Regions from separate parts of the Paenarthrobacter sp. 10N417 genome, predicted to be linked through region 1. Evidence: riboswitches for the same ligand, from Rfam matches in the RefSeq annotation. Region 1 holds a riboswitch; the other holds the start of a gene.
The links. A riboswitch is a leader RNA that binds a small molecule or an ion and turns the genes downstream of it on or off. The one in region 1 is predicted to bind glycine.
Positions count from the first base shown of each region.

Region 1 (4,420 bases):
ACGGACGGCCACTGATTCCCGCGGTGCTTACTGCGCCTTGGGAACCCGGCGGAGCACGACGGCGGCAAGCACTGCCGCGCCAGCCATCAATACCAGCCCAATCGCCGCAGTGATGTGGACGCCGGATTCGAACGCTACCCGGGCGGCGGCTGTCAGGGCATCCGATAGCGGAGCGGGTAGCGCCGCAGCAGCATCCACTGCGCCCGCCAGGGTTTCTCCCGATTTACCGGCTGCCTGCGTGGACAACCCCTCCGGGATGACGAGGTTGTGCTGGTAGGACGCAGTGAGGATAGAGCCCAGCACGGCCGTTCCCAGGAGCGAACCCAGCTCGTAGCCGGTTTCGGAGATCGCGGACGCCGCTCCGGATTTGTCGGCCGGCATCGAGCCGAGGATGAGGTCGTTGGAAATGGTTTCCGCTGCGCCTACGCCAACGGCGAGGACAGTCAAAGCTGACAACAGGAACACAGGTCCACTGCCGTGGTCACCTACAGCGACCACCAAATAGCCCGCCGCGCTGAGGGTAAGTCCGCCGGCGACCACGAATCCTGGCCGGACGCGCTTTACCAGCGGGACCACTACCAGGCCGGCGATGACCGTTGCCAGGAGCGCCGGAATCATTGCGATGCCTGCTTCCATGGGGGACTGGCCCTCAACAAGTTGCAGGTGCTGGGCGAAGAAGTAGATGAAGCCCGTCATGGAAAACAAGGACAGGACGTTGGCCACTATCGCTGTGCTGAACACCTTGTTCTTGAACAAAGAGACGTCCAGCATGGGGCTCTGGATCCGCCGCTGGCGACGGACAAACAGAATTCCCATCACCAGGCCGAAGACCATGAAGGCCGCTGCCGACGCCCCGAATCCGTGAACAGCGAATTCCTTGATGCCGTACACGAACGGAGCCATGGTGATCACGGACAGCGCGATGCTGGGCACGTCCACACGGCCAGGGTTGGCGTCCTTGGATTCGGGAATGAGGACCCTGCCGAAGGCGAGGAGGGGCAGGAGGAGGAAGGCCGCCACGAGGAAGACGGCACCCCACCAGAAGTGTTCCACCAGCCAGCCGCCAAAGATCGGGCCAAGGGCTGCGCCACCCGAGAATCCGGCAGCCCAGACGGCAATTGCGAGCCGCCGACGGTTCGGATCAGCAAAGATGTTCCGGATCAAGGACAGCGTTGAAGGCATCAACATGGCGCCGAATACGCCCAGTGCGGCGCGGCCCGCAATCAGCCATTCCGCGGAAGGCGCGAATGCTGTAGCAGCCGAAACCGCGGCGAAGCCCGTGCTGCCGATCAGCAGCAGCCGCCGTCGTCCGATCCTGTCGCCGAGGTTGCCCATGGAAACCAGCAGCGCCGCCAACACGAGCGGGTAGGCGTCAATGACCCATAGGAGCTGCACGCCACCCACATCCAAGGAGCGGGCAATTGCCGGCAGGGCGAACGTGAGCGCGGTGTTATCGACGGCCACCAGCAGCACCGGGAACATCAGGAGTGCCAGGGCCGTCCAATCGCGCCACGGTGCTGCCTGACCAGTCAAGGTACGAGTGGAGCGGGGCGCTTGGGTTGAGGACGGCGTGAACATAAAGTTTACTGTACCGTCTAGACGGTACAGTTTCAAATTCAGCACCGCCAACCCCGTAGGGAATGATGTAGTCATGCCACGAAAGCCAGTTGCCAGGGATGCAGTCCTTGATGCCTACGAAGCCCTCCTTATCGAAGTGGGGGAGCGGGCTGCCACGCTTGACGCAGTCGCCAAGCGGGCAGGGGTCTCCAAGGGCGGACTGCTTTACCACTTCCCCAACAAGGAATCGCTGATCAGCGCTCTGTTGGAGCGCTTGGATGAGTTGGCCCAGGCAGACATCGAAAAAATGAAGACGGCACCAGATGGCAGCGCTGCTTACTTCATTCGGACCTCACTGTGGGCCGGAACTCCCATGGATCGGGCATTCGTTGCTGCCACGAGACTGGCCGAAGTTGCCCATGAGGAGACCCGCCACAGGTTTGCCGGAATCCAGCAGCAGTGGTTGGACGTCCTGGCCGAGGATGTTGGTCCGGAGGTTGCCAAGGCCGTCAGTTACATGGGCGACGGCCTGTATTTCAACGCCATGTTCGAGGGTGGCCGGGAAGGCGGCAAGGCCGGGCGGGAGGCCGACGTCGAGATCCTGCTGGGCGTCCTGGACCGGCTCCGCAAGTAGCGGGTCATCCATTTGCGGCGACGCCCGCGACGTAGGACAATTGAGCCTTGTGGTGCGCCTTTACTGGGGCACGCAAACAATTGAATATGCCTTTGATCTGCGGCGGGAGAGTCCTGCAAGCAAGTGATGCGGGCGCCGTAGGAGCAAACCCTCCCCAGGAATCTCTCAGGCCCACGCACCGCCGCGGCGAGGCAACTCTGGAAAGTAGCAGGCCTTTTGCCGCGTCCTTTGGCGCGGACGAAATGCTGTGCTCACCGACGGTGCAAGCGATCGTTGTGCAAGCAACACGCGGAAACTCTCAGGTCCAATACAGAGTGGGGAGGAACCCAGCCACTGTGGCGTACCCAAACGCCGCCCAAGTAATGGAGTTCCTTCGTGACGGTTAGTTCAGCCTCCACCACCTTCGTCGATCGGCATATTGGCGCCCGCCGCCAGGCCGACATTGAAACCATGCTCAAGACGGTCGGCTACGACACCGTTGATTCGCTGGTTGATACGGCCGTCCCCAACGACATCCGCCAGGACGTTGCCCTCACCCTTGAAAACGCGCTCAGCGAAGTCGAGGTGCTGGCTGAGCTGCGCAAGCTTGCGTCCAAGAACAAAACTGCCGTCCAGATGATCGGCCAGGGCTACTACGACACCGTCACGCCGCCGGTTATCCGCAGGAACATCCTCGAATCCCCGGCCTGGTACACGGCATACACGCCGTACCAGCCGGAAATCTCGCAGGGCCGCCTCGAAGCCCTGCTGAACTTCCAGACGATGGTCCAGGACCTCGTGGGCCTGCCGATCGCCAACGCCTCCCTGCTGGACGAAGCAACCGCCGTGGCAGAGGCCGTGCTCATGATGCGCCGTGCCAACAAAAACAAGGCAGCCCATGATGGGAAGACCGTCCTCGACGCCGACTGCCTTCCTCAGACCATTGCCATCGTCAAGGGCCGCGCTGAGGCCCTCGGCTTCGAGGTTGAGGTTGCTGACCTTTCGCTCGGTCTCCCGGAGGGCGTCATCAACGGCGTCGTCCTGCAGCAGCCCGGCGTTTCGGGCCGCGTGTTTGATCACTCCGCCGTCATCGCTGAGGCCAAGGAACGCGGTGCACTGGTCACGGTCGCAGCAGACTTGCTCTCCCTGACGCTCATCACCCCTCCGGGCGAGCAAGGTGCGGACATCGCCGTCGGTTCCGCCCAGCGCCTCGGCGTTCCGCTGTTCTTCGGCGGCCCGCACGCCGCGTACATGGCCGTCCAGAAGGGTCTCGAGCGTTCCATGCCCGGCCGTCTGGTGGGCGTTTCCAAGGACGACGCCGGTGTCCCCGCCTACCGCTTGGCGCTGCAGACCCGCGAGCAGCACATCCGCCGCGAGAAGGCCACGTCCAACATTTGTACCGCGCAGGCGTTGCTGGCCATCGTCGCGTCCATGTACGCCGTCTACCACGGCCCGGAAGGCCTGAAGGCAATCGCCGAAACCGCCCACGGTCACGCCCGCACCCTTGCAGCGTCGCTGAAGGCTGCCGGCGTCGAGGTCCTTCACACTTCCTTCTTTGACACCATCACAGTCCGCATCCCCGGCAAAGCGGCTGAGATTGTGGCCGCCGCCGAGGCCAAGGGCATCAACCTGCGCGGCATTGACGTTGATCTGGTGGGCATCTCTGTTGATGAGACCACAACGACGGCGGTTGTCGCCGACGTCGCGGCGGTCTTCGGCGCTTCGGTGCTCGAATCAGCAGAAGATTTCGCGCTGGAATCTTCCGTGGAGCGCTCAAGCGACTTCATGCAGCACCCCGTATTCAACACGCACCGCTCCGAAACCCAGCTCCTGCGCTACATCCGCAAGCTCTCGGACCGTGACCTTGCACTGGATCGCACCATGATTCCGTTGGGTTCCTGCACCATGAAGCTCAACGCAACCGCCGAGATGGAAGCCATTTCGTGGCCGGAGTTCGCCTCGATCCACCCGTTCGCTCCGGATTCCCAGACAGAGGGCTGGCGCGAGCTGATCACCGATCTTGAGTCCCAGCTAACTGAGATCACCGGCTACGATCAGGTCTCCATCCAGCCCAACGCCGGTTCGCAGGGTGAGCTCGCCGGCCTGCTCGCGATCCGTGGTTACCACCTGTCCCGTGGCGACGAGCAGCGAAACGTCTGCCTGATCCCTGCATCTGCGCACGGCACCAACGCTGCTTCCGCAGTGCTCGCCGGCATGAAGGTTGTTGTCGTGGCCACCGCTCCTGACGGC
Region 1 is NZ_JBFTIL010000006.1:56,301-60,720, forward strand. Features, by position in the region: gene AC1DCM_RS09190 (cyclodeaminase/cyclohydrolase family protein) at 1-15, shown strand, start outside; gene AC1DCM_RS09195 (MFS transporter) at 28-1,578, opposite strand; gene AC1DCM_RS09200 (TetR/AcrR family transcriptional regulator) at 1,652-2,191, shown strand; glycine riboswitch at 2,285-2,382, shown strand; gene gcvP (aminomethyl-transferring glycine dehydrogenase) at 2,567-4,420, shown strand, end outside.

Region 2 (4,420 bases), on a different contig from region 1:
GTTTGCACCATCAACGTACACCTGGCCGCCAGCGGCATGGATGGAGTCACAAACCTCGCGGACATCGGCGTCGTACACACCGTGCGTGGACGGGTAGGTGATCATGATGCAGGACAGGACGTCCTTGTTGGCCTCGATCTTGGCCGCCAGATCAGCGTGATCGATGGTGCCATCGGGAGCGGTGGCCACCACAACAACCTTCATGCCGGCGAGCACAGCAGAGGCTGCATTGGTGCCGTGAGCGGAGGCAGGGATGAGGCAGACGTTGCGCTGCTCGTCGCCCCGGGAGAGGTGGTAGCCGCGGATCGCCAGGAGCCCAGCAAGCTCGCCCTGCGAACCGGCATTCGGCTGGATGGAGACCTGGTCGTAGCCGGTGATCTCAGTCAGGTCGGCTTCCAGGTCCTCAATCAGTTCACGCCAGCCAGCCGTCTGGTGGTCCGGAGCGAACGGGTGGATCGAGGCGAACTCGGGCCAGGAGATTGCTTCCATCTCGGCGGTTGCGTTGAGCTTCATGGTGCACGAGCCCAGCGGGATCATGGTGCGGTCCAAGGCGAGGTCCCGGTCGGACAGCTTGCGGATATAGCGCAACAGCTGCGTCTCGGAACGGTGCGTGTTGAACACCGGGTGCTGCAGGAAATCACTCGTGCGGAGCACATCAGACGGCAGCTCAAACCCTGAAGCGTCATTCACCGGACCGGCACCAAAGGCGACGGCTACGGCGGAGAGGACCTCCGGCGTCGTGGTTTCATCGAGGGAAACGCCAACCGTGTCAGCGTCGATGAACCGGAGGTTGATACCGCGGGCTTCGGCAGCGGAGATGACTTTGTCAGCCTTGCCGGGTACGCGGACGGTGAGGGTGTCGAAGAAGACGTCGGAGACGAGCTCGCGGCCCGCCTTCTGCAGCGTCGCGGCCAAAACACGGGCGTGGCCGTGGACGGTTTCGGCGATCGCCTTCAGGCCTTCGGGACCGTGGTAAACCGCGTACATCGAGGCCACGATGGCGAGCAGTGCCTGGGCCGTGCAGATGTTGGACGTGGCCTTTTCGCGTCGGATGTGCTGCTCGCGTGTCTGGAGCGCGAGTCGGTACGCGGGGACGCCGGCGTTGTCCTTGGAAACACCAACGATGCGGCCCGGAAGCGTGCGCTCCATGCCTTCCCGCACGGCCATGTACGCAGCGTGGGGGCCGCCGAAGAACAGTGGAACACCAAAGCGCTGCGCAGTTCCGACGGCGATATCGGCACCTTGTTCGCCCGGGGGCGTGATGAGGGTGAGCGCCAAAAGGTCGGCGGCGACAGTGACCAATGCGCCGCGTTCCTTGGCCGCCGCGATGACACCTGAGTGATTGAATACGCGGCCGGAAACGCCGGGTTGCTGCAGGACGATGCCGTTGATGTCGCCGTCGGGAAGGCCCGCCGAAAGGTCGGCAATCTGCACTTCGAAGCCCAGCGCTTCGGCACGGCCCCTAACGATGGCGATGGTCTGCGGGAGGAGGTCGGCGTCGAGGACGGTCTTGCCGTCCTTGGCAGTTTTGGACTTGTTGGCGCGACGCATCAGCAGCACAGCCTCGGCCACGGCCGTTGCTTCATCCAGCAGCGAAGCGTTGGCCACCGGCAGCCCTGTGAGGTCCTGCACCATGGTCTGGAAGTTCAGAAGAGCTTCGAGGCGGCCCTGCGAAATCTCGGGCTGGTACGGCGTGTACGCCGTGTACCAAGCGGGAGCCTCGAGGATGTTGCGGCGGATAACCGGCGGCGTGACGGTGTCGTAGTAGCCTTGGCCGATCATCTGGACGGCAGTCTTGTTCTTGGATGCGAGCTTGCGGAGCTCGGCGAGGACCTGCACCTCGGTGAGGGCGTCCTGCAGCTTCAGAGCAGTGTCCTGGCGGATGGAATCGGGGACCGCAACGTCTACCAAGCCGTCTACGGAGTCGTAGCCGATGGCCTTGAGCATGGTGTCAACGTCGGCCTGGCGCCTGGCGCCGATGTGCCGGTCCGCGAAAGCGGTGGGGGTTGATTGAACAGTCAAGAGGAACTCCATGATTCAGGCGCCCTATGTGCGCCACGATGATGTGGGTTCCTCCCCGCTCTGTATTGGACCTGAGAGATTCCGCAGGAATGGTTGCCTGCTTGCACCGTCGGTGAGCCCAGTTACCTGGACTGCTTTCCAGAGTTGCCTCGCCGTGGCGGTACGTGGGCCTGAGAGATTCCTGGGGAGGATTTGCTCCTACGGCGCCTGACTGGATGTACCGGCAGGGCTCTCCCGCCACAGATCAAAAGCATTGCGTCATTTGGGTGACACGGTTCACACCATAGCGGGTTACCTGGAAAAAGCGCAAGCAAGGGATACCTACCGATGCATTGCCTCGTGGATCTGGAGCGCGAACCACAACTGGGCAACCGTGGAGGTTTCACCCATGTCCAGGCCCGTCAATTCGCCGATTTTCCGTATCCGGTAGATGATGGTTTGCCGGTGCGCGAACAGGGCAGCGGCAGTCTTTTGCCACGAACGCTGCGAGTCCAAATAGGTCTTCAGCGTGACCAGGAGATCGCCTTCCTGACTCTGCTCGTAATCGAAAATCGGCCCCAGGAGACGCCTGACCAGCGCAGTTCCTTCCTCGAAACCTGTCAGCCCGAGCCATGATGGTCCCTGGGCGTAGCGAGCCAAGCCGAGCTTGTTCGCCCGGGCCGAACCGAGCGCCCAAAGGGACTCCTGGAGCGCGCGCTGAATGCCGGCCACTGCTGCCGGAGCACTGATTCCCATCGCCGCATCCACGCCTGCGCAATGCACCAGGATGTCGTCCGGCACATCAGCAGGGACCACGACGTGCAGCCGGCTATTCCGCTTCAAAGAAGCCGACGCAACCCCGTGCCGCCACAGCTCGATGTGCACGTTGGCCAGCCTGTCGCCGTCGTTCGCTGTTTTGTCTCCGGCGGTCTCGGACATGGAAACGAGCAGGAAGTCCTGCGGCGGAACCCCAAAAGTTGCCAGCCGGCTCTCCATCTCGGCCGCGCCCAAGCGCCCATCCATGGCCTGCAACAGGAACTCGCCAGCCAGTCGGTGGCGGCCTTCCAACGACAAAACGATGCGCGAGAGCTGCAGTCCCAGCACGGTCGCGGCGTGCAGGAGGACGACGGCGTCCGGGTGCGGTTCGCTGTTGGGCAGCACCACCAGGAGCGCGTTGGCGTGGGTCGGGATGTCCATCGTCAGCACGTGCCGTCCCCGGATCCGGTGCCATTGGAAATTCTTGCCCGCCAAGGACACCTGCCCGGAAAGCGGTGCCCATTCATCCGCGAGGAACCCCGGGAGCCGCTGGCCTTCGGGGTGCCAGGGATGGAGGCAGCGGCGATCCACCACGAACAGTTCCGCGTCCAGCTCGGTGGCAAGCCGTTGGACCAGGCTCTGCCAATGGTCCTCGGAGGCTCCGGCCGTGCGAAGAAGGTCGTAGACCCTGGCTGTTTGCCGCAAGCGCCGCGACTCTTCGAGCAGGGAAGATTCGGCAACTGAGCGGGCGATCGCGATGAACGGCAGCGGGTACGGGACGTTGATCAGCGGTAGCGGCAGCCGGTCGCAGGCTGCCAGGAACTCCTGCGTCAGCGGGGGCGCGTGCATCTTCTCACCGATCGCCAAGGCGCTTGCCCCGCTGTCCATGAGTGCCTCTGCGAGCGCCACTTGTCCCGCGGCATCGGCGGGAATCGACAGCCCATTGGTCATCATGAGCTCGCCGCCGGTGACCCATTCCCACAGCCTGGGCAGGTCCGAGGTGTGGGCCCACGTGATCCGGTTGTCGCGGCCTGTGTTACCGGCCAGGAGGGTGAGCCCCAGCTGCGGTTCAGCCACGAGCTCGGCGACGGTGATTGCCATCGGATGGGGTCCTGACTCTATGATTCCGGGGGCCGTTTCGGCCGGTTTAGACATTCGTCTAAGCGCCTCGGCCATTTGTAGTCAATGTACCGCTATTCGCCGTGACCCGCGTCACGAAGAATGGAATTACTTACTTCCCGCTCAATGGCGAGCACCCCCTCACACCAAGGATCCGTCAATGACAATTCACAAGCCCATCGGCCCTGTCGACGCAACCAAAGTCCCGCGGTATGCCGGCCTCGGCACCTTCGCCCGCCTCCCCCAAATCGACAGGGTGCCGGACTACGACATTGCGATCGTCGGTGTCCCGTTCGACGGCGGAACCTCCTTCCGGCCGGGCGCCCGTTTCGGTCCTGCCGCGGTTCGCGAGGCCTCGCGTCTCCTCCGCCCGGGCTACCACCCGGAGCTCGACGTCGAACCTGTTTACGAAGCCCAGGTTGTGGACGCCGGCGACATCGCGTGCACTCCCTACGACATCACCCGGGCAGTCCGCGAGATCGAGGAGCAGGCGTTGCCTCTGATCAGTGAGGACAAGCGGCTGATCTCGATCGGTGGCGACCAC
Region 2 is NZ_JBFTIL010000032.1:21,674-26,093, forward strand. Features, by position in the region: gene gcvP (aminomethyl-transferring glycine dehydrogenase) at 1-2,022, opposite strand, end outside; glycine riboswitch at 2,171-2,269, opposite strand; gene AC1DCM_RS25345 (PucR family transcriptional regulator) at 2,344-3,858, opposite strand; gene speB (agmatinase) at 4,037-4,420, shown strand, end outside.
Region 2: it holds a riboswitch for glycine, as region 1 does, so the genes downstream of both, gcvP (aminomethyl-transferring glycine dehydrogenase) here and gcvP (aminomethyl-transferring glycine dehydrogenase) in region 1, are expected to answer to the same signal.